One region of the Lentzea sp. NPDC004789 genome, then DNA from elsewhere that is predicted to be linked to it. Evidence: riboswitches for the same ligand, from Rfam matches in the RefSeq annotation. Region 1 holds a riboswitch; each other region holds the start of a gene.

Region 1 (10,406 bases):
GTACGCGGGTGCCTGGACTGAGGACGACAGCAGAGCAGCCGCACCTATGGCGGCCAGTGATCGGATCATTAGCCAACTCCTGTGGTGGCCCATCGGCAGCGGTGGACCGAAAGTACTGCCGAGTTCCTGCAGAAGGGGGTAGTCCGGCAGGGCCGCTTGCCCCGTCCTGCAGGAATGGGTCCGATGTATGCCCTCAGGGGCAGGCTACGGCGCCGTGGGCCCGACGTCGGCCTTCGTGAGCGCCTTGCGGATCGCCGACGTGCTGTACTCGTCCGCGCCGACGTCCGGCTTGCCCGAGCGCGCCTGCGGGTCGAAGTCACGCGTCACGTAGGAGTAGGTGCCCACCGACGCGTCGATGGCCGGGCTGCCGGACGTGAGCCGGAACAGCCCGTTGGCGTCCTTCACGAGCTTCGGGTCGACGGACCTGTAGCCCGACGCCGGCATGCTGCCGCCGGTCCCGCCCCAGATGACGTTGCCCTCGTACTTCACCGTCGAACCGCTGTGCATGGAGACGACACCGCCGGACGAGCCCTTGATGATGTTGTTCGCCAGCACGCAGTCCTTCGGGTTGAAGTTGCCGCCGTCGCTGTCCACCACCGCACCGGTGCCGATGAGCGTGTTGAACGCGACGGTCACGCGGTCCGGGCGGTCGTGCCCCTTGGAGGTCGGTCCGCTGTCCGCCTCGCTGCCCGACCCGAACACCATCGCGCGGTCGCGGGTGTTCTCCACGTAGTTGTTGTAGATCTTGTGGTCGTTGCCGTGGAACCGGATGCCGCTGTTGAAGAGCAGGTTGCCCTCGACGGTGCTGCGGTTGCCGTGCCGCAGGACGATGTAGCCCCTGCTGTCGCGGATCGTGTTGTAGCGGATCGTGTTGTCCGAGGACTTGACCGAGATGGCCTCGGAGTCGCCGTCCGCCTTCTCGAACAGGTTGTACTCGACGATCGCGTTCGCCGACTTCGACTGCTTGTGGCTGTAGCCGAGCCGGATCGACTCGCCGCCGTTCGCACCCTTGAACTGATGGTTGTAGAAGTAGTTGTGGTGCACCCAGGTCCGTTTGGCGATGTCGTCGCCGGGCCCGGTGATCTGCAGGTACACGCCCTCGCTGGTGCGGTTGGAGAACGTGTTGTGGTCGACCTGCACGTCGTCGGCGCTCACGCTGAGGGAAGCGCCGTCCTTGTTGCCGTTGTAGGTGTTGCGGGTGATGCGGGTGGCCTGTGCCTCGACCGGCACGTCGAGCTTGCTCGTGCCGTCGAAGACGAAACCCTCGATGGTCACGTTCCTCACGGCGCCGAGCTGGAAGCCACCGCTGGTGAACACCGTGCCGCCGACGGTCTGCGCGGCGATGGTGATGCCGGACTTGGTGATCTTGACGGGCTGGCCGGCCGCGTGCACGCCGTCGGCGAGCACGAGGCGCTGACCTGGCCGGGCGGAGTCGATCGCGGCCTGCAGGGAGGACACGTTCGAGACGCCGACGACAGCCGCGTACGCGGGGATCTGGACGAAGGACGACAGCAGGGCGACCGCGCCGACTGCGGCCAGTGATCGGATCATTCGCCAACTCCAGTGATGGTCGTCGGCGGCGGTAGTCGTAAGTTACCGCAATATTCCGGCAGGTGGGGTAGTTCGGTACAAGCCAAGAGCCGTATCCAGCGAAGGCACGCGGTCAAGTTGTCCGATGTCTGCGATCGGGAACCACTGGGCGAGGTCGGTCGTGCCGCCCACTTCGTTCCGTAACGCGCCACCGACGACACGGACCTCGTACATGATCCTCAACGCGTGGTAGTCGCGGCGGGACTCCTCGCGGAACTCCGAGTCGATGCCGAGCAGCCGCAGGACCTCGACGTCGTAGCCGGTCTCCTCCTCGAACTCGCGGATGACCGCGTCGTACGGGTGCTCGCCGTGGTCGATGCCGCCGCCGGGGAGGATCCACCGCTTGCCGTTCGGACCGAGCCAGCGCGCGAGCAGGATCTCGTCCTTGTCGTTGAGGCACACCCCGTACGCGGCCACGCGCTGCTTCTTCGCCCTCATGCGGATCAGCCTAGCTGGTGATCATCGCGAAAAAGTGATATCACTTAGATAGTACTTCGACAGGGGGTAGTCAGATGGTCGACACGACGGTGCACATGCCGGCGCCCGCAGTGCGTGAGAGGCACGCACGCGAGCTGCCCGGTCTCCCGATGTTCTTCGCAGGACTGGCGGTGTACGCGGTGGGTGCTTGGGTGCTCGTGCGAGGGATCGCGGACGCGGCCGATGCGGGCACCGACCCGTCCGCGGGGGTTGTCATCACGGGGGTGCTGGTGCTCTTCGCCGCCTCCCTGATCATGAAGGGACTGTTCACCGTCGCGCCCGGTCAGGCGCGCGTGCTGCAGTTCCTCGGCCGTTACGTGGGCACGGTGCGCACGGACGGCCTGCGGTGGGCCAACCCGTTCACCACGCGGGAGAAGATCTCGACGCGGATCCGCAACCACGAGACGCAGCCGTTGAAGGTCAACGACGCCGACGGCAACCCGATCGAGATCGCCGCGGTGGTCGTGTGGCAGGTGGAAGACACTGCGCGCGCACGGTTCGAAGTGGACGACTTCGTGCGGTTCGTGGGCATCCAGACCGAGACCGCCGTACGGCACATCGCGACGAGCTACCCGTACGACAGCCACGAGGAAGGCGGTCTGTCGTTGCGGGAGAACGCCGACGAGATCACCGAGACGCTGGCGATCGAGATCTCGGCACGCGTGCAGTCCGCGGGCGTGAAGGTGATCGAGTCGCGGCTCACGCACCTCGCGTACGCGCCGGAGATCGCGCAGGCCATGTTGCAGCGGCAGCAGGCTTCCGCGGTCGTCGCGGCCCGCACCCGGATCGTCGAGGGCGCCGTCGGCATGGTCGAGCTCGCGCTGCAGCGACTCGCCGAGCAGGACGTCGTCGAGCTCGACGAGGAACGCAAGGCGGCGATGGTGTCCAACCTGCTCGTCGTCCTCTGCGGTGACCGCTCCACTCAGCCCGTGGTGAACACCGGTTCGCTCTACACCTGATGGCGGAGCGCAAGAGCGTTCTGCTCAGGCTCGATCCGGCCGTGCACGACGCGCTGAGCAGGTGGGCGAACGACGAGTTGCGCAGCACCAACGCGCAGATCGAGTTCCTGCTGCGGCGTGCACTGGCGGAGGCCGGTCGGTTGCCGGGCGAGGCGAAGAAGATGCCTCGCCGCGGCAGGCCCCCGAAGAACCCGGTCGGGGAAGACGACTCGGCGAGCCAGGGCTGAACAGGCGTTTCACCAGCATGAAACCGCTTCCGCGGAGTTCCTCCGTTCGGCGGGTGTGCGGTCCGACTCCTCCACGCGATCGTGTGCGGCGGGCGCACGGGAACGTGGAGGAGTCTTGTCTTTGTTTTCCCGCAGGCGCGCCGTGCTGGGCGTTGCCGTGCTGCTCATGTCGCTGACGCCGGCCGGTGGTGTGGCGGCCGGCAAGGAGATCTACCTGGACGCTCGCGCGTCGTCGGAGCGGCGGGTCGAGGACCTGCTGCGGCGGATGACGCTCGAGGAGAAGATCGGGCAGATGGTGCAGATCCGCGTCGGGAAGCTGCGCGGTGACTGCAACAACGCCAACGGGCCGTTGGTGGACTCGTGCCTGAAGGCCGTGCTTTCCGACGCGCACACGGGCTCGATCCTGTCCGGTGGCGGTGACGCACCGGTCGAGAACACGCCACGCGCGTGGGCCGAGATGAACAACGCGATCCAGCGCTATGCGTTGGAGCACAACCGGTTGAAGATCCCGATCATCTACGGCGCGGATGGCGTGCACGGGCACAACAACGTGCTTTCGGCGACGATGTTCCCGCACCAGATCGGGCTCGGTGCCACGTGGGATCCGGCGCTTTCCGAGCGGATCGGTGTGTCCGCGTCCAAAGCGTTGCGGTCGACGGGCGTGTTCTGGAACTTCGCTCCGGTGTCGGACATCGCGCGCGACACGCGTTGGGGGCGTTACTACGAGACTTACGGCGAGGACCCGTTCCTCGCCGGGCAGATGGCCGCCGCGAACGTGCGCGGACAGCAGTCCAAGGTGGACGACACCGCTCAGCTGACCGCGACCGCCAAGCACTTCGCGGGTTACTCGGCGCCGTCGAACGGGCACGACCGCTCCCCCGCCCAGATTCCGATCCGTCAGCTGCAGGACGTGGTGCTGCCGTCGTTCCAGGCGCAGTTCGACGCCGGGGTGCGCACGGTGATGATCAACTCCGGGTCGGTCAACGGGGTACCGGTGCACGCGTCGAAGTACATGCTGCAGAAGCAGCTGCGGGAGCGGATGGGCTTCAAGGGCGTCGCGGTGTCGGACTGGCAGGACATGAAGTACCTGGTGGACCGGTACAAGATCGCGCCGGACTACCGGACGGCCATCGCGATGAGCGTCAACGCCGGGGTGGACATGGCGATGGAGCCGTCCAACGCGGCCGAGTTCACCTCGCTGCTGCTGGCGAACGTGCGCGACGGGGCGGTGTCGCGCGGGCGGATCGACCAGGCGGTGCGGCGGGTGCTGAAGCTCAAGTTCGACCTCGGGCTGTTCGAGAAGCCGTACGTCGACGCCTCGAAGGCGGACGGGGCTGTCGTGGGCGCGGACCGGGCGTTGGCGCGCCAGGCGGCCGCGGAAGGCACCGTGCTGCTGAAGAATGACGGTGTGCTGCCGTTGTCCACGTCGGCCAAGAAGATCGTCGTGACCGGGGAGACCGCGGACGACGTGCGGCGCCAGCTCGGCGGCTGGACCGTCGAGTGGCAGGGCGTGCCGGACGACTCGCCGTTGCCGCCGACCGCGACCGTGCTGACCGGTGTGCGCGAGGCCGCTCCCGAGGCTTCCGTCGTGCATGCTCCGACGCCTGCGGCCGCTGTTGCTGAGGCTGCCGGTTCGGACGCGGTCGTCGTCGTCCTGGGCGAGAAGCCCGGCGCGGAGGGTCCGGCCGACACGGAGAACCCGGTGCTGACGGCCGATCAGCAGGCGTGGGTGGACGCGGTGCAGGCGACTGGCAAGCCGGTGGTCGTGGTGCTGCTGACCGCGCGCCCGCAGGTGCTCGGGGCGGCGGCGGACGCGAACGCGCTGGTCGCGGGCTGGTTGCCGGGCAGCGAAGGTGGCCGCGGCATCGCCGACGTGCTGTTCGGCGCGGTGAACCCGAGCGGCCGGCTGCCGGTGTCGTGGCCTCGGACGCTCGGTGACCCGACGCTCACCTACGACCAGCTGCCGGGCGCGAACACCTCGGCCGCCGCCAAGTACGACCCGCTCTACCCGTTCGGGCACGGCCTCTCGTACACGTCGTTCGCGACCTCGGGCACGTCCGTGGCCGTCGACCGCTCGACGGCAGTGGTGAAGTTCACGGTGGCGAACACCGGCGGACGTGCGGGCACCGTCGTCGTGCCGGTTCACGTGCGGCAGCCGGCCTCGCCCGTGCTGACGCCTGACCAGCGCCTGGTGGGCTTCACCCGCGTCGAGCTCGCCGCAGGCCAGTCGAAGCAGGTCGAGGTGTCGTTCCAGCTCTCGCAGCTGGCCCTGACCGTCGGCGACGTGGACGGCGACGGCAGGCGCGAGGTCGCGCGCGGTGGCTACGAGGCCGTGGTGGGCGCCGAGAAGGCCGCGTTCACGGTGCGCTGAGCAGGCCTGATATCCTTCGTCGTCGTGAACGCGCGGCACTCCGCCGTGGAGGAGAGCCGGCCCTTGGCCGGTGCCGACCAAGCGCGTCACGAACTCCGGTTTCGACAAGAAGGGTGATGTCGCATGGCGAACATCAAGTCCCAGCTCAAGCGGATCAGGACCAACGAGAAGGCGCGCCTGCGCAACAAGTCGGTCAAGTCGTCCCTCAAGACGGCCATCCGCAAGTTCCGCGAGGCTGCCGAGGCCGGTGACAAGGCGAAGGCCCTGGAGCTGCTGCAGGACGCGTCCCGCAAGCTCGACAAGGCCGCCACCAAGGGTGTCATCCACCCGAACCAGGCCGCCAACAAGAAGTCGGCGATGGCGCTGCGCGCGAACCAGCTCGAGGGCTGATTCCCGCTCGGTTCAAGCCTCTGAGAAGGGCCCGCTCCTCGTTGAGCGGGCCCTTTCGCTGTTCTGGTGCTGTGGTGTCCCGCTTCGGCGGATGGACTGCCGTCGGGGGTGCTCCTCGGCGTCGGGTTCACCGCTTTCGGGCTCTACTACACCCCGCAGACGTTGCGGACCACACAGGAAGGCCAGATCACCGACCGCTACACGAAGTCGGTCGAACTGCTCTCCTCGCCCGCCGTGGACGCCCGGCTCGGCGCCATCCACGCCCTGCGGCGCATCGCCGACGACTCGCCGAAGGGCCGATCCACGATCCACAGCGTGCTGGCCCGCACCGCAGTGCAGCGGCGCCTCCGTCCAGCAGCGAGCCGACCACCCGATCATGCGAATGCCGACCGGGCAGAACGCGCGGCTCAGCCGCGCCGACCTGACGTTCGCCGACCTGTTTTGGGCGGACCTGCGGGCTGCCGACCTGACGTACGCCAAGGCAGAAGCCGCTTGCCTCATGTACGCGAACCTGACCGAAGCGAACCTGAGCAAGGCGGATCTGAAGCGCGCGGACCTCAAGAGCGCACAGCTCCACGGCGCGAACCTGTCCGGGGCAGACCTGCGTGGCGCCGACCTGCGCGGCGCCTTCGGCAAGACGCCGGACGAGATCAAAGCCGTTGCGGAAACCGACTCGGAGACCCACTTCGGCGATCAGGCCGTCCCGGAGCCGAGCGTCGCCGCCTGTGCCGGTGTCGGCTAGCGGCGTCCGTGTGCGGCGACGATCTTGAGCACCGCGCGTTCGAGCGCGTAGTCGGCGTCGGCCGCCACGCCCTTCACGTCGGCGTTGAGCCCTGCGACCACCTGCATCGCGTCGGCCAGGCCCGACTGGTCCCAGCCGCGGGCCTGGGCCTGCGCCTTCTTGATCTTCCACGGCGGCATGCCGAGCGGCCCGGCCAGGCTGAACGGGTCGGCCCTGCCCACCGCGGAGACACGCGCGACCGTGCGGACCGCGTCCGCCAGGGCGTCGGCGACCAGCACGTGCGGCACGCCGAGCTGCATCGCCCAGCGCAGCGCCTCCATCGCGCCCGCCCGGTCACCGGTCACGGCCTTCTCGGCGACCGCGAACCCGGTCACCTCGGCCTTGCCCTGGTGGTAGCGGCGGATCTCGTCGACCGTCACCTTGCCGTCGGTGTCGGACACGAGCTGGGACGCCGCCGCGGCCAGCTCGCGCAGGTTCGTGCCCACGGCGTCGATGAGCGTGGCGACGGCCTCGGGGTCGATCTTGCCGCCGGCCTGCCGCACCTCGTTGCGCACGAACGCTTCCCGATCACCGGGTTTGGTGACCTTCGCGCACTCGGTGACCGCGGCACCGGCCTTCTTCAGTTGTCCGGGCAGGTCTTTGGCCGCCTTGCTGCGGCCACCGCCCGTGTGCACGACGACGAGCGTGACGCCGTCCGCGGGTGCCTTGACGTAGGAGAGCACCGTGTCGGCGATCTCCTTGCTGATCTCCTGCGCGTTCTGCAGGACGATCACGCGACCCTCCGCGAACAGCGACGGGCTCACCAGTTCGGCCAGCTCGGGAGGGGTGAGATCAGTCACCTGCACGCGGGTCAGGTCGGCGTTCGGATCGGCCTTGCGTGCGGCCTCTAGAGCCGCCCGAACAGCACGTTCGACCAGCAACTCCTCCTCGCCGACGACGAGGTGCAGTGACTCCGGTGCGCTCACGCTCCGCATCCTCCCACGTCCCGGATCGTGGACGTTTGTGGCTGAGCAACGGACCGTTGCCGTAGCTTGGTGGCCACAACTGAACACCGCTCATCCAGAGGGGCAGAGGGACCGGCCCGAAGAAGCCCCGGCAACCGGCGTCAGCGCCACGTGCATAACTGCGCGCAGACGATCACGGTGCCAATTCCGACCCGTTCGATTTCGCGGGAAAGATGAGGAGATACCTCGCGATGACTGCTGTCACTGTGCCCACGAGCACGACCTTCGACCTCGGCCCCGCCCGCGCACTGTTGTGCCGTGAGTGCGGTAATGAGACTCCTCTCGCTCCTGAGTACGCCTGTCTGGAGTGTTTCGGGCCGCTGGAAGTGGCCTACGACTTCGGCAGGATCCGGCGCGAGGACATCGAAGCCGGCCCCCGGTCGATCTGGCGCTACCGCGGCCTTCTCCCCGTTCCGTCCACTGTGGAACAGCACCCGAACACCGAACCCGGCGGCACTCGCCTGGTCGAGGCCCACAACCTGGCCAAGGCCCTCGGCGTCCGCAAGGTCTGGGTGAAGGACGACACCGGCAACCCCACCCACTCCTTCAAGGACCGCGTGGTCGGCGTCGCGCTCGCCGCGGCCCGCGAGCTCGGCTTCAAGGTGCTGGCCTGCCCGTCCACCGGCAACCTGGCGAACGCCGTCGCCGCGGCCGCCGCCCGCGCGGGCTGGCAGTCGGTGGTTCTCGTGCCCTCCTCCCTTGAGCGCGCCAAGATCCTCATGAGCGCCGTCTACGAGGGCGCCCTGATCGCCGTCGACGGCAACTACGACGACGTGAACCGCCTGGCCCAGGAACTCGCCGCGGAGCACGAGGACTGGGCGTTCGTGAACGTCAACGTCCGCCCGTACTACGCGGAGGGCTCGAAGACCCTCGGCTACGAGGTCGCCGAGCAGCTCGGCTGGCGCCTGCCCGACCAGATCGTGGTGCCCATCGCGTCCGGGTCCCAGCTCACCAAGGTGGACAAGGCGTTCCGCGAGCTCGGCCAGCTCGACCTGGTCGAGGCCACCCCGTACCGGGTGTTCGGTGCCCAGGCCACCGGCTGCTCGCCGGTGTCCGCCGCGTACAAGGAAGGCCACGACGTCATCCGCCCGGTCCGTCCGGACACCATCGCCCGCTCGCTGGCGATCGGCGCCCCGGCCGACGGCCCCTACGTGCTCGACGCGGTCCGCCGCACCAACGGCGCCATCGAGGACGTGACCGACGAAGAGGTCGTCGAGGGCATCAAGCTCCTCGCCCGCACCGAGGGCATCTTCGCCGAGACCGCCGGCGGCGTGACCGTGGCGACGGCGAAGAAGCTGATCGAGTCGGGCCAGCTCGACCCGGACGGCGAGACCGTGCTGCTGATCACCGGCGACGGCCTCAAGACCCTCGACGCGCTCGGCGACACGATCGGCCCGCGCGCGACGGTGCCGCCGTCGGCCGAGGCCGTCATCAAGGCGCTGGGCTAGTCACCTCCTTCCGGTCCGGGGACGCGCACGCGTCCCCGGACTCATGTTGTCTCAGAGGGAAATCGCGTCCGTCTGCGTCCAGCCGGAGCGCGGGAACCGTTGCAGGCCTTCCATCACGTGCGGCCCGAACGGCTCCACTCGCGCGCGCCACGCCACGATCCGTTGCGGCCACGGGGCTTCCGCCTTCAGCGCGTTGTAGTGGTAGTTGTGCCAGTCGTGCGGCGCGATCCGCAGACCCTCGTCGAACAGGTGCTCCGCGACGAGGTCGTACGCCTCCTCCGGCTTGCCGACCTTGGTGGGCGGCAGCACGTGCGTGACCGTCCCCCGATAGGTGAGAGCGCGTGTGCCGTCTTCGAGTGTTTCGCAGATGTAGTAACCGAAATCGGGTTTCAGCTCGTCGTGCGGCCATGGCGTCGCCGAGTAGTTCGTCTGCCACATCGCCCACGCGATCCGGGGCGTGCCACCGGGAACCGGGTAACGCGCGTTGTGCAGCCTGATCCAGACCATTCTCTTCTCCTTCTCACTGTTCGGTTTCCCGGCAGGACCGCCAGGTCGCCGTCCTTGTCCGTGCGCAACACCAGCGCACCTCCCGCCCGCAACAGGTCGAGCACGTGCTCGCTGGGATGCCCGTAGCGGTTGCCGGCGCCCACGCTCACCAGCGCGATTCGCGGATGCGTGGCCTTGAGGAACGCGGGCAGCGAGTACCGCGACCCGTGGTGCGGCACCTTGAGCACCTCGACCCCGAGGTCCCGCTCCCCCAGCAACGCCGACTGGCCTGCCAGTTCGACGTCACCGGTGAGCAGCACACGGCCTGCTCTGGTGTGTGCCTTCAGCACGAGCGAGTAGTCGTTGACCGTCGTGTTCGTGTCGTCTGATGTCGGTGGCCGCCGCGGGCCCAGGACTTCCACTTCCAGCCCGGGCCAGGCGAACCGCTCGCCCACCTTGGGTTCCACGACCCGCACGCCGTGACCGCGGGCCTGCCTGTTCACCTCCTTCCACGCCCATGCGGGCTCCTTGAGCGGACCGGTCGCGATGGCACCCACCGCACGCCCGGTGAGCACCGCAGGCAGGCCCTGCACGTGATCCGCGTGCAGATGCGTCAGCACGAGAAGCGGAATCCTCTTGATTCCCAACGTCTTCAGGCATCGGTCGACCGCGCCGGGGTCGGGTCCGGTGTCCACGACGACCGCTCGGTCGG
Region 2 (10,406 bases), on a different contig from region 1:
CAAGCGGACAAAGCAGTCAAAGCGACCGCGATCAGGGCAGCCTTAATACGCATTTCGTTCCTTTTGAGAGTTTCTGCCGGCGGCAGGTTCGAGTACGCGGGGAGCTTTCGTACTCTCCTGGAGTACGGGAGGGCCCCGCGTGCGGAAAAGTCAGACGGTGGCGTGTCGGCGCCGGTCGGACGCACGGGCGGCACGGGTGAAACCGAGCTGGATCAACGTCGTGAGCACGGCGAGCCACGCCACGGTGCTCCACAGGATCCGGTCGTTGAAGCGCTGGTAGCCCTCGCGGATCGCCAGGTCACCGAGGCCGCCGCCGCCGATCACGCCCGCCATGGCGGAGTACCCGATCAGGGCGATCACGGTGACGCCGATGGCGTTGATCAGCGCGGGCAGCGACTCGCGGATCAGCACCGAACGCACGATCCGCAGCGTCGAGGCGCCGGTCGTGACCGCGGCCTCGACCACGGTCACGTGCACCTCGGACAGGATGTTCTGCACCAGCCGCCCGACGAACGGAATCGCACCCACGGCCAACGGCACGATGACCGCCGTGCTGCCGATGGAACCGCCGACGATCAGGCGGGTGACCGACGTGAGCGCGACGAGCAGCACGATGAACGGCATCGAGCGGCCCAGGTCGGTGATGAAGCCGAGAACGCGGTGCAGCGCGGCGTTCGGCCGCAGCCCGCCCTTGGCGGTGAGCTGCAGCCAAACCCCGAGCGGAACTCCGAAAGCGGTGGCGATCAAGGTGGAGACACCGACCATGTACAGCGTCTCCCCGGTGGCCTCGACGAGAAAGCTCAGCACGTCCGGCCAGGGTGTTGCAGACCTCACGCAGCTACTCCCTGCGGCCCCTTCAGGGACCTCTGCACCGCGCCACCGGCCTCGCTGATCCACTCCAGCGCGGAGTCGGACCGCTCACCGTTCAGGCCGAGGCGGAACCGCGCGACGGGGGTCTCGCCCAGGCGCGTCAGGCCGCCACCGACGATGTTCAGCTCGACGCCGAACCGGTGGGAGGCCTCGGGCAGCAGCGCGCCGACCGCGGCGAACCCGACGAGCACGACGTCCGCGACGCGGTCGTAGCTGCTCTCGTTGATCGGGTTCAGGTCGACGGCGGGCAGCAGCGCACCGCTCGTGCGGCTGCCGGCGTCGCTGACGAGGTCGAGGACCTTGCCGTGCTCGACGACGCGACCCTGCTCCAGCACGGCGACGTCGTCGCAGATCTTGCGGACCACGCCCATGTCGTGCGTGACGACGAGAACGGTCACACCCAGCTCAGCGCGCGCACGGTCGAGGACGGTGAGCACGGAACCGGTGGTCTCGGGGTCGAGCGCGGACGTGGGCTCGTCGGCCAGCAGGACGCTCGGGTTCGCGGCGAGTGCGCGTGCCACGGCGATGCGCTGACGCTGCCCGCCGGACAGCTGGTCGGGGTAGGCGGCGGCCTTGTCGGTCAGCCCGACGAGGTCCAGCAGCTCGCCCACCCGGCTGCGGCGCTGCGGTCCAGGCACGCCCGCGGACTCCAGCGGCAACGCGATGTTGCCGGCCGCGGTGCGCTGGCGCAGCAGCGAATCCCCTTGCGGCACAACGCCGATCTGGCGACGGGCGGCCCGCAGCGCGGACCCGTCCAGCGCGGTGATGTCCGTGCCGTCGACCCGGATCGCACCGGAGTCGGGACGCTCCAGCAGCGCCACGCAGCGCGCGAGCGTCGACTTGCCGGCCCCGCTCGGGCCGACCACGCCGAGCACGGTGCCCGCCTCGACGTCGAGGGTCACGCCGTTCAGGGCGTTGACACCCTGGAAGGACTTGGTGAGGTTTTCGACAGTGATCACTTCTGCTCCACGGCTGCGCGCGACGGCACACCCGCCTCGTGGGCGGTGCGCGGTCGGAGTTCTGCTCAGGTGTGTGCGCCCCTCGTGCTTGAGGAGGGCCGCGTCAAAGGACTTTGAGAAGGCGCCTTAGACGAGGTGGCGACGACATGCAGAAGCGGTGCGACGGCACTGGTCGACGACTCGCCGACGCGTCAGCATTCGCGTGGTGCCCATGTGATCCTCCATCGGTCCTGGCGTTAGCACCTGCCCGCATCCAGCGGGTGGTTGCTGCGACGTCGTAGAGCCAGGTCTCTCGGTCGCTCCGGATGGCACCTAGCAGTCAACCGGACGCACGTTCGGTTGCGCAAGCCAGAATCCGATTCGTTCGACAGATCACACTGTTGGCCGATGGATCCTCGGCCTAGACCTCCGCGATCCGGATGAAGTCGATCACGCTCAGCTGCTCGCCCCTGGCCTGCGGGTCGATGCCGGCCTTGTCGAGCAGTTCGTCGACGTTGATCTGCGCGGTCTCGGCCCAGCCCTTGAGGGCGGCCCTGAGGGTCTTGCGGCGTTGCGCGAAGGCCGCGTCGACGATCGAGAAGAGTCTCGTCTTGTCCACAGTGGACAGCGGGCTTTCGTGGCGGTGGAACCAGACCAGGCCCGAGTCGACGTTGGGCGCGGGCCAGAAGACGTTCCTGCCGACCGGACCGGCCTTCTTCGCCTCCGCGTACCAGGCGAGCTTCACGCTGGGCACGCCGTAGATCTTGCTGCCGGGCCCGGCCGCCATCCGGTCGGCCACCTCGGCCTGGACCATCACGAGGCCCTTCCGCAGCGTCGGGAGCTCGTTCAGCAGGTGCAGGACGACGGGGACGGCGACGTTGTAGGGCAGGTTCGCCACGATCGCCGTGGGCTGGACCACGAGGTCGTCCTTCGTGACCTTCATGGCGTCCTTGAGGACGACGTGCAGCTTGCCCGCGTTCTCCGGATCCATCTCGCGCACGGTCTGCGGCAGGCGCCCGGCCAGCGGCGGGTCGATCTCGACCGCGACGACCTGCTCGGCGGCGGGGAGCAGCGCCAGGGTCAGCGAGCCCAGGCCGGGACCGACCTCCAGCACCACGTCGTCCGGGGTGAGCTCGGCCGCGGCGACGATCTTGCGGACCGTGTTCGGGTCGTGCACGAAGTTCTGCCCGAGTTTTTTGGTCGGGCGGATGCCCAGTTCTTCGGCCAGACGTCGCACTTCGGCAGGTCCCAGCAGGCTCACCTGAGCATTCTCGCAGGTGGGATCAGGAACCGGCGGGCGGGCTGCCGGACACCGAAACCCGCCGACCGGCAGAAACACGGGGGCCCCGCGTTCCCCAGAAGGAAACGCGGAGCCCCCGCGTGCCAGGAAGTCTTGCGGTTACGGCAGGCCCAGCTTGGCGCGGCAGCCCGGCCAGGCGCCGTAGGTGCCGCCGGCGCGGTCGCGCAGCTTGGTCGCGATGGCGATCTGCTGCTCGCGGGTGGCCTGGTGCGGGAGCTGGGCGTAGGCGGTGCCGCCGTTGGAGGCCCAGGTGCCGGCGTTGAACTGCAGGCCGCCGTAGTAGCCGTTGCCCGTGTTGGCGGCCCAGTTGCCACCGGCCTCGCACTTGGCGAGCCGGTCCCAGACCTCGCCGTCGGGCAGCGGCTTGGTGCCGACCGTGATCTTCTTCGGCTTCGGCTCCTTGGTGACCTTGCCGGCGATCTTCTCGCGGCTGATCTCCTTGCCGTTCTTCACGGTCACGCGGTACGTGCTGATCTGCTCGCCGGGCGTGCCGGGGTCGGTGACCGTCTGCTCGCCCGCGTTCATGTTCGGGTCGTTGGTCTTCTCGACCGGCGGGGCGACCGGCTCGTTCACGTTGATGACCGTGACGCCCGTGCGGGAGATGTAGACCTCGGCGCCGGTGGCGAGCTTCACGTCGGTGCCGGAGGCGACCGCGTCCTCGGGGCCGAGCGAGAGGTTCTCGTTCTTCAGCAGCTCGTCGACGGTGACCGCGGTGGTCTGGATCTCGCGGACCGGGTTGGCGCCGTCGAACAGCTTGATGTTCTTGCGGGTCTTGACTTCCAGATTCATGCCCTCCAGGGGCACGTTCTGGTTGCCGGGAGCGGAGAACCAGGCTCCCTCGACCGGCACGCCCATCTGCTTGGCGGCCTCCTCGACGGTGACCGAGCGGACCCAGTCCTCGCGGGCCTGGCCGTCGATGCTCGCCTTGACGAGGCGGCCGCGGTCGAGGGTGATCTTGCCGCCGTCGGAGATCGGGGTGTTCAGCGAAGGCGAGAGGGCGTCGTGCTCACCAACGACGATGCCCTCCTCGGCGAGAACCTCGCCGACCGTGCCCTCGTAGGAGTGGACGGTCTGCAGCGCACCGTCCACGTCGACCGTGAGGGACTTGTCCATCGCCATGGCGGTCACGCCGCCGCCGGAGATGGAGACGAGGACCGCGGCGACCGCACCCTTGAGGAAGCGGCGCTTCCAGTTGGTGACCGTCTGGACGAGGACCTGTGGGTCCTCCTTCTCCTCTTCCTCCGTCGGGAGGACGAGGGGCGGCATGATCGTCGTCTCGGCGTTGATGAGCCGGATCAGCTCGTCGACGTCGACGTTCGCCGTGGCGAGGAGCTCGTCGGCGTCCGGTCCGAGCACCTCGAGCACGTCCTCCGGCGAGATGCTCAGCGCACCGGCGGGAAAGCTCGGGTGAGGATCGGCGACGGCGGTGGCCGTGGCCATCCCGACCGGCGTGAACCAGTCGGTGTCCTCGTTGAAGTCGTACGGAGCGGCAGTTCTGTCGCTACCAGACACTGGGTCGATACCTCCATTGCGGAAGCTCGAGGCCACCGCACAGTTGGCGTTGACAAGATCATTCGAGTTGGAACTCGAAGGTTCCCGGCAACTCCTCCTACGTGGTCTCGCTTCTTCGCGCTTCTGGCTTGGGTCCCGCCCCGACTGCGGGCGTGCACCGAACCGACAAGGTCGGCTCAGGTGGCACGGTCACGGGACAGTAACGGGGTCGCGGACGTTGCGCAAACACCCCCGCCAATGTTGTGACCTCAGTCACCCCATGGGGTAGGAACCCTTTGCTCCGTTCGTCTTACATCGCATCTCAGTGACCAAGTCCGAACACTCGTTGAGCATTACGGGTGACAGCGGAGCAGAGTTCAGAAAGATCTTCGCCACGGAGCGTGGCCAAAGTCCGAACTGTGTAATTCACACAATAGGGTTCGTTTGGGCGCCCCCTGAACGGATGCGGCGTCAGGAACGGGGCGTCCGTCTCGACCAGGAGCTGATCTCGCGGCACCAGCCGGGCCGCCTCCTGCAGGGCGCGGGCGTTCTTGAACGTCACCGGGCCCGCGAACGACAGCACGTACCCCGCGTCGACGCACCGCCGGGCGAAGTCCGCGTCACCGGAGAAGCAGTGGAAGACCACAGTGGACGGTGCGCCCTCGGCGTCGAGGACCTTGAGGATGTCCTCGTGCGCGTCCCGGTCGTGGATCATCAACGGCTTCCCAACGCGCTTGGAAAGCTCGATGTGCCAACGGAAAGCCTCGTGCTGCGCGGCCGGCGGCGAGTAGTCCCAGTAGTAGTCGAGACCGGTCTCGCCGATCGCCACGACGCGGGGCAACACCGCCAGCCGCTCCAGCTCGGCCTTCTCGAGATCACCGAACGAAGACGTGCGCGTCGGGTGCACGGCCACCGCGGCGTAGACGCGCGGGTCCCAAGTGGACGCTTCGGCGGCCCACCGCGCGGCGGCCAGGTCGTCCGCCACGGTGATCACGTGCGAGACCCCGGCGGCCTCCGCGCGGTCCAGCACCTCCGCCACGCCGGCCCGGTCGGTGGCGCCGCACGCGTCCAGATGCGTGTGAGCGTCGATCACCGGTGCCGGAAGAGCTTCCGGCACCGGCGGTCGTTCCCGCTTGTCCGCCACTAGTCGGTGACGATCGGAGCCCACTCGGGCCCGGTCTCGCCCAGCTTCGGGTCGAGTTTCGCGAACAGCGGCGACGGCTTCTGCAAAGGCCGGCCGACCTCGATCGGCGTGGACTCCCAGCGAGCCTGCTCACCGGCGTAGTCACCGGTCAGCACCGGGTACGAGCGGTCGGGCACGTCGAGGTCGGTGACCTCGGTCAGCGCGGGCTGAGCCGCCCACACGCCCGTGCCGCCCAACGCCTCGTGCACCTGCTGCGCCGAGTGCGGCAGGAACGGCGTCATCAGCGTGTTCGCGTCCTGAACCACCTGCAGCGCGGTGTGCAGCACCGAGTCACGGCGGTCCGGGTCGTCCTTGAGCTTCCACGGCTCCTGGTCCGACAGGTACTTGTTCGCCGCCGAGATGACCCGCATGGCCTCACCGGACGCCTGCTTGAACCGCGACCGGCGCAGGTGCGCGCCGACGGTGTCGAACGCCGCACGCGACTGCCGCAGCAGCTCGTGGTCGGCGTCCGTCAGCGCGGTGGCCTTCGGGATCGCGCCGACGTTCTTGTGCGCCATCGAGACCGAGCGGTTGACCAGGTTGCCCCACTCGTTCGCCAGCTCGAAGTTCGTCCGGCGGACGAACTCCTCCCAGGTGAAGTCGGTGTCCTGGTTCTCGGGACCGGCGACGGAGATGAAGTACCGCAGCGCGTCCGGCCCGAACTCCTTGAGGAAGTCGCCGACGTAGATCACGGTGCCGCGCGAGGTGGAGAACTTCGAGCCGCTCATCGTCAGGTACTCCGACGACACGACCTCGGTCGGCAGGTTCAGCGTGCCGAACCGGCCGGGCTCGCCGCCCTTGTCGCCCGCGCCGTTCTGCCCGAGCAGCAGCGACGGCCAGATCAGCGAGTGGAAGACGATGTTGTCCTTGCCCATGAAGTAGTAGCCCTGGGCGTCACCCGTCCAGAACTCCTTCCAGGCGTCGTCGTCGCCGGAACGACGGGCCCACTCCACGGACGCGCTCAGGTAGCCGATCACCGCGTCGAACCACACGTAGAACCGCTTCATCGGCTGGTTGCTCCACCCGTCGAGCGGGATCGGCACACCCCAGTCGAGGTCGCGGGTGATCGCGCGCGGCCTCAAGTCCTTGATCAGGTTCTGCGAGAACTTGAGCACGTTCGGGCGCCACTCGGTGCGCGTCGACATCCACGAGCCGAGCGAGTCGATGAACGCGGGCAGGTCCAGGAACAGGTGCTCGGTCTCGACGAACTTCGGCACCTCGCCGTTGATCCGCGAGCGAGGGTTCTTCAGGTCCGCGGGGTCGAGCTGGTTGCCGCAGTTGTCGCACTGGTCACCGCGCGCGCCGTCGTACCCGCAGATCGGGCAGGTGCCCTCGATGTAGCGGTCGGGCAGCGTCCGCCCGGTCGACGGGCTGATGGCGCCCATCTCCGTCTTGGGGATGACGTAGCCGTTCTTCCACAACGCAGAGAACAGGTCCTGCACGACCTGGTAGTGGTTGCCGGTCGTCGTGCGGGTGAAGAGGTCGTAGGAGAGGCCGAGGCCCTGCAGGTCGGAGGCGATCACGCGGTTGTACTTGTCGGCGAGCTCACGAGCCGTGAGCCCTTCCTTCTCGGCCTGCACCTGGATGGGTGTGCCGTGCTCGTCCGTGCCGCTGACCATGAGCACCCGGTGTCCGGACATTCGCATGTAGCGGGAGAAGACGTCGGACGGGACACCGAAACCGGAGACGTGACCGATGTGACGGGGGCCATTGGCGTAAGGCCAGGCCACCGCGGTCAGTACGGAGGCACTCATGCGCATAGCCTACGGAGGCGGTGCCAGCCGCTTTTCACTGCATGGGAGGTCGGTTTGTCCGCGACCAGGATGCTCGTGCTCGGCATGGTCAAGCTCGTCGGCGAGGCGCACGGGTACCAGGTGCGCCGCGAGCTCAAGTCGTGGGCGGCGGACCAGTGGGCGAACGTGCAGCCGGGCTCGATCTACCACGCGCTGAGGTCGCTGGCCAAGGACGGGCTGGTGGAACCGGTGGGGGTCGAGTCGGGCGAGGGGCCGGCCAGGACCACCTACAAGATCACCGCAGCCGGTGAGCACGAGCTGCAGGACCTCCTCGGCCACGCGCTGTCCGACGCGTCCGCCGGCAACGACATGGTCTCCGCGAGCGTCGCGATGCTCAACCTCGTGCCCCGCAGGCAGGCGATCGTGATGCTGCGCAACCGGCTGGCCGGCCTCGAAGGGCAGCTCGCGCCGACCAGGCACGGCGTCACCTCGATGCCGGAGATGGGCAAACCCGCGCACGTCAGCGAGCTGTTCCGGCTCTGGCTCGTCCACCTCGAAGGTCAGGTGCGCTGGACTCGGGAGCTGATCGAACGTCTGGAGGCCGGCGAGTACGCGCTGAAGGACTAGTCAAACTTGATTAGTTCCCCTACCCTCTAGTCAAACTTGACTAGAGGGGGTTCGGTCATGATCAAGGCACGCGGCCTCGCGCGCCGGTTCACGACGAAGTCCGGCCCGGTGGAAGCAGTGCGCGGGGTGGACATCGACGTCGCCGAGGGGGAGCTCGTCGGGTTCCTGGGGCCGAACGGGGCAGGCAAGTCCACGACGTTGCGCATGCTCACGACACTGCTGCAGCCGACCGCGGGCGAGGCGACCATCGCCGGGCACGACCTGCTGACCGACCCGGCGGGCGTGCGCCGCAACATCGGGTACGTCGGCCAGAAGAACGGCAGCGGCGCGGACCAGCGGGTTCGCGACGAGCTCGAGTTCCAGGGCCGCTTCTACGGCATGTCCGGGGCGCAGGCACGGCGCAAGGCCGCCGACCTGATCGAACGGTTCGAGCTGCAGGGCACGGAGAACCGGCTGGCGGTCACGTTGTCCGGCGGCCAGCAGCGCCGGCTCGACATCGCGATGGGCCTGCTGCACGACCCGCGACTGCTGTTCCTCGACGAACCGTCGACCGGGCTCGACCCGCAGAGCCGCCGCAACCTGTGGGACCACGTCAAGCGGCTCAGGGCCGACGGCACCACGGTCTTCCTGACCACCCACTACCTCGACGAGGCGGACTTCCTCAGCGACCGGCTGCTGGTGATCGACCACGGCCTGATCGTCGGCGAGGGCTCTCCCGACGAGCTTAAGGACCGCGTCTCCGGCGATCTGGTCGTGCTCGGCACGCCCCAGGCGGCGGTCGTCGCCACGAAGTTCGACAACGCCGTGGTCGACGGCGAGAAGGTCAGCTTCCGCATCCCGAACGGCGACCGCGCGCTGCCGTCGTTGCTGCGCGACCTCGACCAGATCGGCGTCGAGCTGCACTCCGTCCAGGTCCACCGGCCGACCTTGGACGACGTGTTCCTGACCATGACCGGCCGCTCCCTGAGGGAGGAAGCCAATGCTGCGTGACACCTGGCTCGTCTTCGCCCGCGTGATGCTGCCGGTGGTGCGCAACCCCGTCGCGGTGATCTTCGGGTTGTCCCAGCCGTTGCTCTACCTGGCCCTGTTCGGGCCGCTGCTCGGCGACACCGGCTGGCAGTGGTTCGTGCCCGGCCTGCTGGTGCAGCTGGCGTTGTTCGGCACGGCCTACGCGGGCTTCTCGCTGCTGCCGGAGGTGCGGACGGGCGTGATGGAACGGCTGCGGGTCACCCCGGTCAGCCGGGTCGCGCTGCTCGTCGGCAGGGTCGGCAAGGACGTGGCGCTGCTGGTCGTGCAGGGCCTGCTGATCGTGCTCGCCGCGATGCTGTTCGGGTTCCGCGCGTCGCCCGGCGAGATCCTGCTCGGCCTCGCGCTCGTGGCCCTGCTCGGCGTCGCCATCGGGTCGGCGTCGTACGCGATCGCGTTGAAGGTGAAGCTGGAGTACGTCTTCGCGTCCGTCCTGTCAGCGACGATCGTGCCGTTGATGCTGCTCTCGGGCGTGTTGCTGCCGATGTCCAACGGTCCGAAGTGGCTCTACTGGCTGTCTCGGGTCAACCCGTTGGCGCACGTCGTCGATGCCGAGCGGTCGATCTTCAACACCGGTTCGCTGCTGTTCGGCCTGATCTCGGTGGTCGTGCTGGTGCTGGCCGGTGTCTTCTACGGCGTCCGCACGTTCAACCGCGAGTCAGCTTGACTTGATCGCGGCGTCGTACAGGGCCTTCTTGCTGACGCCGGCCGCCTCCGCGACCTCGGCGGCGGCCGACTTCAGCCGTTCCCCGTCGGCGACGCGCTGGCGGACCTCGGCGACCAGGGTGTCCAGGTCCGGCTTCTCCTCGGCGGGAGCCGGACCGAGGACGACGGTGATCTCGCCGCGTGCGCCTTCCACGGCCCACTCGGCGAGCTCGGCCAACGATCCGCGCACGACCTCTTCGTAGGTCTTGGTCAGCTCACGGCACACGGCGGCTTGACGCTCAGGTCCGAGCACCTCCACGGCGTCCGCGAGCGTCGCGGCCAGCCGGTGGGGTGCCTCGAAGAAGACGACCGTGCGTTGTTCGGTGGCCAGCGGTGCGAACCAACGCTTGCGCTCACCGGACTTGCGCGGCGGGAAGCCGTCGAACGCGAACCTGTCGCTCGGCAGGCCCGACACGGCGAGCGCGGTCGTCACGGCGGACGGCCCCGGCAGGCACGTGACCCTGAGGTCCTGCTCGACACACGCGGCGACGAGCCGGTAACCGGGATCGGACACGGACGGCATTCCGGCGTCC
Region 3 (10,406 bases), on a different contig from region 1:
GAGCCGCACGTGCTTGGTGGGCTTGAAACCGGTGGCCTTCATCTGCAGGGCGATCTCCAGGATCGACGCGGAGCCGCTGCCGTTGTCGTTGATGCCGGGGCCCCTGGTGACGCTGTCGAGGTGGCTGCCCAGCATGACGACGTCGTTGGTGTCGCCGCCGGGGTAGTCGGCGATCACGTTGTAGCCGGTGGCGCCGCCGTAGCTGAACGACTGCAGCTTCGTGGTGAAGCCCGCCGCGTCGAGCTTGCTCTTCACCCAGTTCGCCGAGGCCAGGTACCCCGGGCGTCCGTGGGCGCGGTTGCCGCCGTTGTTGTTCGCGATCGTCTGGAGCTGGTTCAGGTGTGCCTGGACGTTCGCGACGTTGATGTTCGGCGCCGCCAGGACGGCGGGTGCCGCCGCTTGCGCCGTTGTCGTTCCGGTCACCATCAAGGCGGCCGTCAGTGCGATCAGGATCCTCATGGTTCAACTCCGTGCAGGGTGGGGATTGAGCCACTGATCAACATGCTCCGCCGTGCATGTGCTCGCTAGGTGCGAACGTCTGGTTGCCTTGCGATTTCGGATTCGGTCAATTCGGCGGTGATCAACCAGAATGGTCCAGGTGGGTGACATCACGGTCGTGCTGGGCATCGGTGCAGCCGTTCTGCTGATCTCCGTGATCGCGGTGCGGCTGTCGACGCGGCTCGGCCTGCCCTCGTTGTTGCTGTACCTGGGCATCGGGGTGCTCCTCGGCGAGGCGGTCTTCGGCATCAAGTTCGACGACGCCGACCTGACGCGGTCCCTCGGCATCGCGGCACTCGTGCTGATCCTGACCGAGGGCGGCATCACGACCCGCTGGCACGCGGTGAAATCGTCGCTGTGGTTAGGCGTCGCACTGTCCACAGTGGCCGTAGCGGTGAGCGTCGCGGTCACCGGCACGGCGTTGCACTTCCTGCTCGGCCTCGACTGGCGGATGGCGCTGCTGTGGGGCGCGGTCCTGTCGTCCACGGACGCGGCGGCCGTCTTCAGCGTGTTGCGGTCCTTAGGCGTGGGAGCGCGGCTCACCGGCGCGCTCGAACTGGAGTCCGGCCTCAACGACGCACCGGTCTACATCGCCGTCGTGCTGCTCGCCTCGGCGGACAAGATCTCGTGGACCGCGCCGCTGCTGGTGGTCTACGAACTGGCCGCGGGCGCGTTGATCGGTCTGCTGCTGGGAGTGTTCGGCGCCGCCGCGCTGAGACGGGCCGCGCTGCCCGCCACCGGCCTGTACCCGCTCGCCACCGTCGCCGTGTGCGTGATCGCTTACACGGCAGGCGATCTGGCGCACGCCTCCGGCTTTCTCGCCACCTACGTCGCCGCGCTGGCCCTCGGCAACGCCCGGCTGCCGCACCGCGCGGACACGCTGTCGTTCGCCGAGGGACTGGGGTGGCTCGCGCAGATCGGCCTCTTCGTCCTGCTCGGCCTCTACGCCGCACCGACGCGGCTGCTCGACGTGCTGGTCCCGGCGCTGATCGCGGGTGTGGTGCTGACGTTCGTGGCGCGGCCGCTGTCGGTCCTGCTCGCCTGCCTGCCGTTCCGGGTGCCGTGGCGGGAACAGGTGTTCCTGTCCTGGTCGGGGCTGCGCGGTGCGGTGCCGATCGTGTTCGCGCTGATCCCGTTGATCCAGGGCGTCGAGGGCGCGCGGCAGCTGGTCGACGCGGTGTTCGTGCTGGTCGTCGTGCTGACGGTGGTGCAGGGCACGACGCTGCCGTTCCTCGCGCGGCGCCTCGGGCTGGTGCGCCAGGGCGAGCCGCAGGAGGTCCAGGTCGACTCCTCGCCGCTGGACGAGCTGAGCGCCGAGCTGCTGCAGGTGCACATCCAGCGCGGGTCGAAGCTGCACGGCGTCTACATGACCGAGCTGCGGCTGCCGATCGGTGCCACGGTGAGCCTCGTGGTGCGGTCGGGGAAGAGTTTCACGCCACAGCCGACGACTCGGCTGCAGACCGGCGACCAGTTGCTCATCGTCACCACCGAAGAGGCGCGCGAAGCCGCTGAGCGGCGCATACGTGCCGTGGACCGGGCCGGTCGCTACGCACGGTGGAAGGGCGAGACCGGGGATTAGGTCGGTTTCCGAGGCTTCTCAGCATGTGATCGGTTGTCGACGGACGCCGCGAGGCTCCGCTAACGTCATCGGCAGGTCATGAGAGCCAGCGTCAAGCCCAAGCTTGCTGGCCGGCAACCCTCCAACCGCGGTGGGGTGCCCTTGGTGAGGACCTGGTCCGGCGCGTGGGGCGCCGGTCAAGCGCGGGCCTTCGCACGACGGGGCCCCTGGCCTCGGAGGCAGCTCGATGACGCTCGCGATCACCCCTCAGACCACGGTTGTTCCCGCTGTCGTCGGCGCTGACCTGCGCGTTCCGCTCGTCACCGGAGAGCGCGTCACGTACGCCAACCTCGACCACGCGGCTTCGGCGCCGTGTCTGCAGGAGGTGCGCGACGCGGTCGACGAGCTGCTGCCCTGGTACGCCAGCGTGCACCGCGGCGCCGGGTTCGCCTCCCAGGTCTCGACGCGGGTCTACGAGCAGGCGCGCGACCGCATCCGCAGGTTCGTCGGCGCGCACTCGTCCGACACCGTCGTCTTCACCCGCAACACCACCGATTCGCTGAACCTGTTGGCGCGCAGCATTCCCCGCAACACCGCGGTCGTGCTGTTCGACAGCGAGCACCACGCGGCGCTGCTGCCGTGGCGCGGGCCGAACGTTCAGCGCATCCCCACTCCGTCTTCGTCCGGCGCTGCGGTCGTCGCGCTGGACCGGGCGTTGGCCGCCGCCCCGGTCGGCCCTCGGCTCGTGATCGTCACCGGGGCGTCCAACGTCACGGGTGAGCTGTGGCCGGTCGCGGAGCTCGCGAAGGTCGCCCGCAGGCACGGCGCGCGCATCGCGCTGGACGCCGCGCAGCTCGCCCCGCACCGCCCGATCAACGTGCGTGAGCTGGGCGTCGACTACGTCGCGTTCTCCGGCCACAAGATCTACGCGCCGTTCGGTGCCGGTGTCCTGGTCGGCCGCGCGGACTGGCTGCAGCAGGCCCAGCCGTACCTGGTCGGCGGCGGTGCGACCGCGAAGGTGACCGACCACGGCGACCGCCTGGGCGTGGCGTGGTCCGCGGTGCCGGAGCGGCACGAGGCCGGCAGCCCGAACGTGGTCGGCGTGCACGCGCTGGCCTCGGCCTGCGAGATCCTGTCGCGGCACTGGGAGCAGACCGTCGCGCACGAGCAGGAGCTGCTGGTCCGGTTGCGGGACGGCCTGCGCACGGTCCCCGGTTTCCGCGAGCTGTCGATCCTGACCGACGCCGACAAGGTGGGCGTCGTGAGCTTCACGATCTCCGGCTTCGACGCGGGCTTCCTCGCGGCCGCGCTGTCCGCCGAGTACGGCATCGGCGTCCGCGACGGAGCGTTCTGCGCGCACGTGATCGTCGGACGGCTCGTCAAGCAGCTCGGATCGCACGAGGAACGGGCCGTCCGCGCGTCGGTCGGCCTCGGCACGACGGCCGAGCACGTGGACCGTCTGGTGGCGGCGCTGCGCACTCTCGTCACCGAGGGTCCGAAGTGGACCTACACGCAGCGCGACGGTCGCTGGGTGCCCGAGGACGACGGCCGAACCCTGCCGCCGTTCCTCGCGTAGTCCCGGTAGTGGACAATGACCTGGTGAGTGACGAGTCCAAGGCCGAGGAGAAGGCCGCTGACACGCCTGCCGAAGAGCAGGTCAGCGAGCCGAAGCCGGCCGAGGAGCGGAAGTCCAACGAGTTCGTCGGGGTCGACCTCGCCGATGACGACGACGATGACGACGCCGAAGCCAAATCCGACGCCGAGGCTCCCGAGGCGGCTGAGAAGCCCGCGGAGGACAAGCCCGCCGAGCGGGTCGTGGCGGCGGACGACGTCATCGAGCCGGAGTTCTCCCTCAGCGGGTCGTTGCCGGAACCGCGGATCAAGGTCCTCGGCGCGCTGGCGGCCGGCGTGCTCGTGCTGGACGTGCTCACCAAAGTCCTGTCCGTGGCGTTCCTCGAGGGTGCCGACCCGATCAAGCTGTTCGGCGGCGTGCTCTACCTGACGTTCGTCCGCAACCCCGGCGCCGCGTTCGGCATGGCCGAGGGCATGACGTGGATCCTGGCGCTCATCGCGCTCGGCGTCGTCGGGTTCATCCTCTGGATCTCGCGCAACCTCCGCTCCCAGCCCTGGGCCGTCGGCCTGGGCCTCGTGCTGGGCGGCGCCGTCGGCAACCTCGCCGACCGCCTGTTCCGCGAGCCGGGCCCGATGCGCGGCCACGTGGTGGACTTCCTGTCGCTTTTCGACCCGTTCGGCCGCGTGTGGCCGGTGTTCAACGTCGCCGACATGGCGATCGTCTGCGGTGGCGCGACGATCGTGGTGCTGGCGCTCATGCAGCACGACTACGACGGGACGGTCCACAAAGAAGAGAAGAAGGTCGAGGCGTGAGCGGATACCGAACGCTGCCGATTCCCGACGGGCTGGACGGCATGCGTGTCGACGCGGGCCTCGCCAAGCTCCTGGGTCTGTCCCGGACCGCCGTGGCGGCCATCGCCGACGCGGACGACGTGCTGGTCGACGGGCGCGTGGTCGGGAAGTCCGACCGGTTGGTCGCGGGCGCGATGCTGGAGATCACGCTGCCCGCTCCGCCGCAGCCCGTCACCGTGCAGGCGATCCCGGTCGAGGGCCTGATCATCCTGCACGAGGACGACGACATCATCGTCGTCGACAAGCCGGTGGGCGTGGCCGTGCACCCGTCACCGGGCTGGACCGGGCCGACCGTCGTCGGCGGGCTCGCCGCCGCCGGGCGCCGCATCGCCACGTCCGGTGCCGCCGAACGCCAGGGCGTCGTGCACCGGCTCGACGTCGGCACGACCGGTGTGATGGTGGTGGCGAAGTCGGAGTCGGCGTACTCGGCTTTGAAGCACGCCTTCAAGGAGCGGACCGTCGACAAGGTCTACCACGCGATCGTCCAGGGCCACCCGGACCCGATCAAGGGCACCATCGACGCGCCGATCGACCGGCACCCGAAGCACGACTACAAGTTCGCCGTGATGAACTCCGGCAAGCCCTCGATCACGCACTACGAGGTGATGGAGGCGTTCCGGGCCGCGTCGCTGGTCGAGGTGCACCTGGAGACCGGCCGCACGCACCAGATCCGCGTGCACTTCTCCGCGCTGCACCACCCCTGCGTGGGCGACCTGACCTACGGCGCCGACCCGACGCTCGCCAAGCGGCTCGGGGTCTCGCGGCAGTGGCTGCACGCCCGGCAGCTCGGGTTCCACCACCCGGCGGACGGCCAGTGGGTCACCTTCACGTCCGAGTACCCGGACGACCTGGCCGCCGCGCTGGAGAAGCTGCGCGAAGAGGGTTGATTGCGTCTGGGTAAATCATCGGTTGACGAGCTTTCATTTGATGTTAATCGGTGGCCTGCCTAGCGTTTTCGGCATGAACCTCATCGTCCTCGCGGCGTCCGGCCGGACCGGTCTCGCTCTCGCCAGGCTGGCGCTGGAACGCGGCCACACCGTCACCGCGATCGCCCGCGATCCGGCCCGCATCGGCCTCCACCACGGGCACCTGCGCAAGGTCGCGGCCGACGTGACCGACCCCGCGAGCGTCGCCGCCGTGGTCGGCGCGGACTCCGTCGTCCTGTCCGGTCTCGGCACCGACGTGCCCGGCGTGCTGTTCGACGGCGCCAAAGCGGTGATCGCCGCCGAGCCGAAGCGGATCATCTGGCTCGGCGCCTACGGCACGGGTGCGTCCGCCAAGGCCGCGGGTGACGGCGCCGCCGTGCTCTGGCAGCTGATGGGCGACCGGATCCCGGACAAGATCGCGGCCGACAACGCCGTGCTCGCCGCCGGGGGCACCGTCTTCCACGCCGGGGTGCTCGGCGACGGGCCGGAGAGCCCAGGCCGGCGCACGGTCGGACTGGACGCCGCGCCGCCGTTCGACCTCGGCGCCACGGTGAGCCGCGAGACCGTTGCGGCCGCCATGCTCGACGAGGCCGAGAACCCGCGCTTTCCCGGCGCTATCGCGTTGCCGCTAGCACCTCGGTGAGGGCCGTCCGCACCTGGTCGCGCAGCCACGCGTGGGCGAGGTCGGAGTCGTAGCGCTGGTGCCAGTTGCAGTTGATCACCGCCTCTCCGGACTCGACCGGCAGCGGCCTGGTGACCAGCCCGAACGCCTCGACCAGCGGGCGGCACAGGATCGCCGTGGTGGTGACCAGCACGTCGCTCGCCGCCGCGATCTGCAGCGCGGAGTGCACGGTCGCCACGCTCGCGATCACCCGGCGGCGCAGGCCGGCCGCTGCCAGCAGGTCGTCGATCGGTGCGGTGAGACGGCCGCGCCGGGAGATCACCACGTGCGGCTGGGCCGCGTACGCCGGCAGGTCCAGCAGGTCGGCGCAGGGGTGACCGGACCGCATGACGACGGCGAGCGGATCGGTGCCCAGCGTCTCGGAGCGGAACTCCGGCAGGTCCGGGGTGCCGCCGCCGAGCTCCAGGTCCACTCGGTGCCGCAGGTCGTCCGTGTCGGCGGAGTGCTCGGCCAGCACCCGCAGCCGCACGCCCGGTGCCTGCCGCGCGATCCTGCCGACCAGCAGCGGTACCAGCGACGAGGCCAGCGCGTCGTGGCACTGCAGGGTGAACGTGCGGTCCAGCGCGGCGAGGTCCAGCTCGCGGCTCGGCGTCAGCACGGCGTTGGCCTGCCGCACCAGCCGGTGCACCTCTTCCCTGATCGCGAGCGCGTACGGCGTCGGCGTCATCGAGTGGCCCGTGCGCACCAGGATGTCGTCGCCGGTCACCTTCCTGATCCGGCCGAGCGTCCGGCTGACCGCGGGTGACGACAGGTGCAGCCGGTCGGCCGCGCCCATCACGCTGCCCTCTTCGAGCAGGGCGTCCAGCACGGTCAACAGGTTCAGATCCGCTTGCATGACAGTCAATACTGGAGGAAATCATGATCGCAGCCACCACCGCCGCCGTCCGCCGCGCCGGAACGCGCATGCTGAAGCGGTACTCGACGGAGTCCCGCACGTCCTCACTCGCCGAGATCATGGCCGCCGTCCACGCCAACAACGCGGCCGTCGCCGACCTGCTGGAGCCCGAACTGGCCGGCATCCACCCGAGCGCGAACTGGCTCAACGACGAACACGGCTCCGGACCGCTCGACGAGGGCGACTGGTGGCTCATCGACCCCGTCGGCGGCAACCTGAACGCGGTACACGGCATGACCGACTGGAACATCGGGGTGAGCCTCGTGCGCGACGGCCGCCCGGTGCTGGCCGTCCTGTACTTCCCGCTGTTCGACGAGATGTTCACGGCCACCGAGGGCGGCGGCGCGTTCCTGAACGGCGTCCGGCTGAGGGTCTCGGACAAGACGTCACTGGACGGGGCGCTGGCCGGCACGGGCCAGGCCCAGCCGGGCCAGGGGCCGGAGATGGCGGACCGGGTGGGCGCCTCGTACAGCGCGATGGCGAAGGAAGCCTTCTACGTCCGGATCTCCGTGCCGGTGACCCATCAGCTCGCCCAGGTCGCCGCCGGCCGGATGGACCTGCACTGGCAGTACGACAACGTGCGCGCGCACGCGTCCGGTGTGTTGCTCGTGCAGGAGGCCGGTGGTGTCGTCACCGATCTCGACGGCGAACCGTGGACGTTGACGAGCCGCGAGTACCTCGCCGCGGCGCCGGGCGTGCACGCGGCGGCGTTGAAGGTGCTCGGCTGATATGTAGTGGCCTCTTGTCAAGGGGCAGGGTGAGGCGCCCGCAGGATGTGTTCCTGACGGGCGCCTCGTTCTTCGTCGTGGTGTGGTGGCGGGGTGAGCGTGTCGTTGGCGACGCGCGGTCAGGCTGATATGCGCGGGTTGGTTACCGCAGGACGAGCTGTTCGGCAGGAGCGGACCGCGTGTCTAGTGTCGAGCGTCGCTGGTGTTGGTGCCAGTTGCTCATAGCCGAGTCGCGGATCGCTCCACGCGCTGCTGTCCCGCCGCAACGGTGACGACGAAGTGGTTTCGGTGGAGTGCGGGTCAGTCGTTCATCACCGCCAGGGACCAGCACCAGCCGGCCAGTTCACGGGCGATGGCGACGTTGGAGACCACCGCGCGTTTGTGGCGCAGGTTGAAGCCGATCCAGCGGTCGTGCAGCCGTCGGTTGCCGGCGTCGCCGCGGGCCCTGGCCGCGGGCGAGGCGAGTTCCCAGCGCTCCCGCATGGTCTTGCCGGGTGTGTAGCGGGCACGATGGTGCCAGGCCGCTTCGACCAGCAGGCGCCGCACGTGAGTGTTGCCCGTCTTGGTGATCGAGCCCTGAACCCGTGATGCTCCCGAGGAGCTTTCGCTGGGTACCAGGCCGACGAACGACCCGATCGTTCTGCCGGTGAACCGGTGCCAGTCGCCGATCTCGACTGCCAGGGCGAATCCGGTCAGAGTGCAGACACCACGCAAGCACCCCAGCCGCCGTACGCATCCGGTGAACTCGCTGCTGGCGGCCATGGCCGCGATCGCCTTGTCGAGCCGGTCCCGGCGGGCCTTGACCGCGAGCACGGTCTCGTAGTCGGACTCGAACGCCATCCGCATCACCGGACTGGCGAATTTCTGGCGGCGCAGCCAGGCGTCATGGGCACCCGTCCAGGCCTGTCCGCCCATGTAGACGATTCCGTGGCGCAGCAACAGTTTCGACAGCCGATGCCGTGCCCGCATCAGATCACCGCGACAGTCCTCCCGCGCCCGGACCAAGTCCCGTGCCGCCTCCTGGTCAGGCGTCGGGACCGAGACCGGCGTGATCTCGTCCAGCCGCAGCAGGCGAGCCAGATGCACCGCGTCCCTGGCGTCGGTCTTGACCCGGCTGCCCGAGGGCCGCTGCAACTTCGACGGCGCTGCGACCACACAACGGATCCCGGCCGCGCTCAACACCCGATACAGACCGAACCCGGTCGGGCCGGCCTCGTAGGCCACCGCCACCGGGCCGGGCACCTCTGCCAGCCAGGACCGGATGTGATCGTGCGACGGAGTCAGTCTCGTCTGCACCAGCTCGCCCGTGACGCCGTCGATCGCCGCCGCCGCGACCGATCGCGCGTGCACGTCCAGCCCCACACTCGTACGCTCGGTAAACACCGGGGCCTCCCACGCATGTCGGATAGGCCGAGCAGGCCGCTCCTGCCCGGCAACCCACGAACAAGCGTGAGCGAGGTCCCGGCCCGCGACCACTCACATCAAGCGGTCACGTCATACCGTCTAGTCCTCGACGGTCCAGACGAGGGTGTTGAGGTCCACCTCAGGCCGGACGCTCCAGCGGACCTGGATCACCTCGGTCGTCTCCGGGAGGACGAAGACCGTGTGGCCGCCCGAGGTCTCGCCCGGCTGCGCGCCGAGCTTGTGCGCCGGGCGGGAGGACAGGGAGACCGGGGCCTTGGTGACGGTCTCGCCGGTCTTGGTGACCAGCACCAGGTACATGTCCGGCAGTGAGGTGTACGGCACCTGCGAGGTGTTGGTCACCTCGGTGTGGACGACCACGGCGCGTTCGCCCTCGGCCAGCTTGTAGCCCGCCGCGGTGAACAGGAAGTCCGCCGGGTCGACGACCTCCACCAGCTGGATGGAGAGGTGGGCGCCTTCGAGGCTGTCGGCTTCGAGCGCGGTGCCGATCTTGCCGGTGCGCGAGACCGGCCGCGGTTGTGGCTGGTCCGCGCGCACCCAGCCGGCTGACTGCGGCGGGCCCCAGGTGGCCTGGGGCTGGGCCGGGAAGGGCTGGCTGGTCGGGGGCGGTGGCGGGGCGTAGGGGACCTGGTGCGGGCCGCTGACGTGGTGGGGGCCGCTCTGGTGCCCGGCGTAGGGGCCGCCGGCGGGCTGGCCCAGGTAGTTGCCGTAGGCGGCGGCGTTCGCGAGGGCCCTGCGGATGCCGTTCGGGTCGCATTCGACGCCCACCAGCAGGGGGAGACCGCTGCCGGAGAGGGTGATCAGGCGCATGGCGGCCTCGCGCGGGTCCATGCCCAGGCGTTGCGCGATCTCGTGCACGGCTGCGCGGCCCGAGTCGGCCAGCAGGGCCAGCAGTCGGGCATCAACGGGATCGGGGGCCACCACGGGACGAACGCTACCTCGCGGTCATGATCTTCGTGTCACCGCGTACCGGATCGAGATCACCGCGACAGACCCCGGGTCCCTCCCCGCCGTGGACCCCGCGGCGGGATAGGGTTGGCAGATCCGGATTCGCGCCTTCCCCGCGCGCCCGTTCGATCTTCCTGGAGGTACGGTGTCGGACTCGTTTGTGCATCTGCACGTGCACACCGAGTACTCGATGCTCGACGGTGCGGCGAAGCTCAAGGACATGTTCGCCGAGTGCGAGCGGATGGGCATGCCCGCTGCGGCGATCACCGACCACGGCAACATGTACGGCGCCTACGACTTCTTCAAGCAGGCGCAGGGTGCCGGG

Evidence for each region. Region 1 has a riboswitch for S-adenosylmethionine ahead of thrC (threonine synthase). Riboswitches for the same ligand answer to the same signal wherever they lie in the genome.
Region 2: another riboswitch for S-adenosylmethionine. It lies ahead of ACWEIJ_RS26875 (methionine ABC transporter ATP-binding protein); the one in region 1 lies ahead of thrC (threonine synthase).
Region 3: another riboswitch for S-adenosylmethionine. It lies ahead of ACWEIJ_RS18005 (aminotransferase class V-fold PLP-dependent enzyme); the one in region 1 lies ahead of thrC (threonine synthase).

Annotation. Positions count from the first base shown of each region.
Region 1 is NZ_JBSGBE010000039.1:1,595-12,000, forward strand. Features, by position in the region: gene ACWEIJ_RS44660 (polysaccharide lyase 6 family protein) at 1-69, opposite strand, end outside; gene ACWEIJ_RS44665 (polysaccharide lyase 6 family protein) at 205-1,551, opposite strand; gene ACWEIJ_RS44670 (NUDIX hydrolase) at 1,594-2,028, opposite strand; gene ACWEIJ_RS44675 (SPFH domain-containing protein) at 2,103-3,026, shown strand; gene ACWEIJ_RS44680 (hypothetical protein) at 3,026-3,253, shown strand; gene ACWEIJ_RS44685 (beta-glucosidase) at 3,369-5,624, shown strand; gene rpsT (30S ribosomal protein S20) at 5,748-6,014, shown strand; gene ACWEIJ_RS44695 (pentapeptide repeat-containing protein) at 6,391-6,756, shown strand; gene holA (DNA polymerase III subunit delta) at 6,753-7,730, opposite strand; SAM riboswitch class I at 7,809-7,940, shown strand; gene thrC (threonine synthase) at 7,952-9,208, shown strand; gene ACWEIJ_RS44710 (hypothetical protein) at 9,260-9,715, opposite strand; gene ACWEIJ_RS44715 (ComEC/Rec2 family competence protein) at 9,598-10,406, opposite strand, start outside.
Region 2 is NZ_JBSGBE010000012.1:234,365-244,770, reverse strand. Features, by position in the region: gene ACWEIJ_RS26885 (MetQ/NlpA family ABC transporter substrate-binding protein) at 1-53, opposite strand, end outside; gene ACWEIJ_RS26880 (methionine ABC transporter permease) at 151-834, opposite strand; gene ACWEIJ_RS26875 (methionine ABC transporter ATP-binding protein) at 831-1,829, opposite strand; SAM riboswitch class I at 2,048-2,141, opposite strand; gene rsmA (16S rRNA (adenine(1518)-N(6)/adenine(1519)-N(6))-dimethyltransferase RsmA) at 2,230-3,063, opposite strand; gene ACWEIJ_RS26865 (transglycosylase family protein) at 3,208-4,620, opposite strand; gene ACWEIJ_RS26860 (TatD family hydrolase) at 4,922-5,716, opposite strand; gene metG (methionine--tRNA ligase) at 5,743-7,536, opposite strand; gene ACWEIJ_RS26850 (PadR family transcriptional regulator) at 7,591-8,142, shown strand; gene ACWEIJ_RS26845 (ATP-binding cassette domain-containing protein) at 8,200-9,132, shown strand; gene ACWEIJ_RS26840 (ABC transporter permease) at 9,122-9,835, shown strand; gene rsmI (16S rRNA (cytidine(1402)-2'-O)-methyltransferase) at 9,827-10,406, opposite strand, start outside.
Region 3 is NZ_JBSGBE010000007.1:94,241-104,646, forward strand. Features, by position in the region: gene ACWEIJ_RS17995 (M28 family metallopeptidase) at 1-459, opposite strand, end outside; gene ACWEIJ_RS18000 (potassium/proton antiporter) at 590-2,077, shown strand; SAM riboswitch class IV at 2,152-2,266, shown strand; gene ACWEIJ_RS18005 (aminotransferase class V-fold PLP-dependent enzyme) at 2,304-3,632, shown strand; gene lspA (signal peptidase II) at 3,656-4,441, shown strand; gene ACWEIJ_RS18015 (RluA family pseudouridine synthase) at 4,483-5,367, shown strand; gene ACWEIJ_RS18020 (NAD(P)-dependent oxidoreductase) at 5,441-6,049, shown strand; gene ACWEIJ_RS18025 (LysR family transcriptional regulator) at 6,021-6,923, opposite strand; gene ACWEIJ_RS18030 (inositol monophosphatase family protein) at 6,947-7,711, shown strand; gene ACWEIJ_RS18035 (IS110 family transposase) at 8,012-9,073, opposite strand; gene ACWEIJ_RS18040 (AsnC family protein) at 9,215-10,057, opposite strand; gene dnaE (DNA polymerase III subunit alpha) at 10,227-10,406, shown strand, end outside.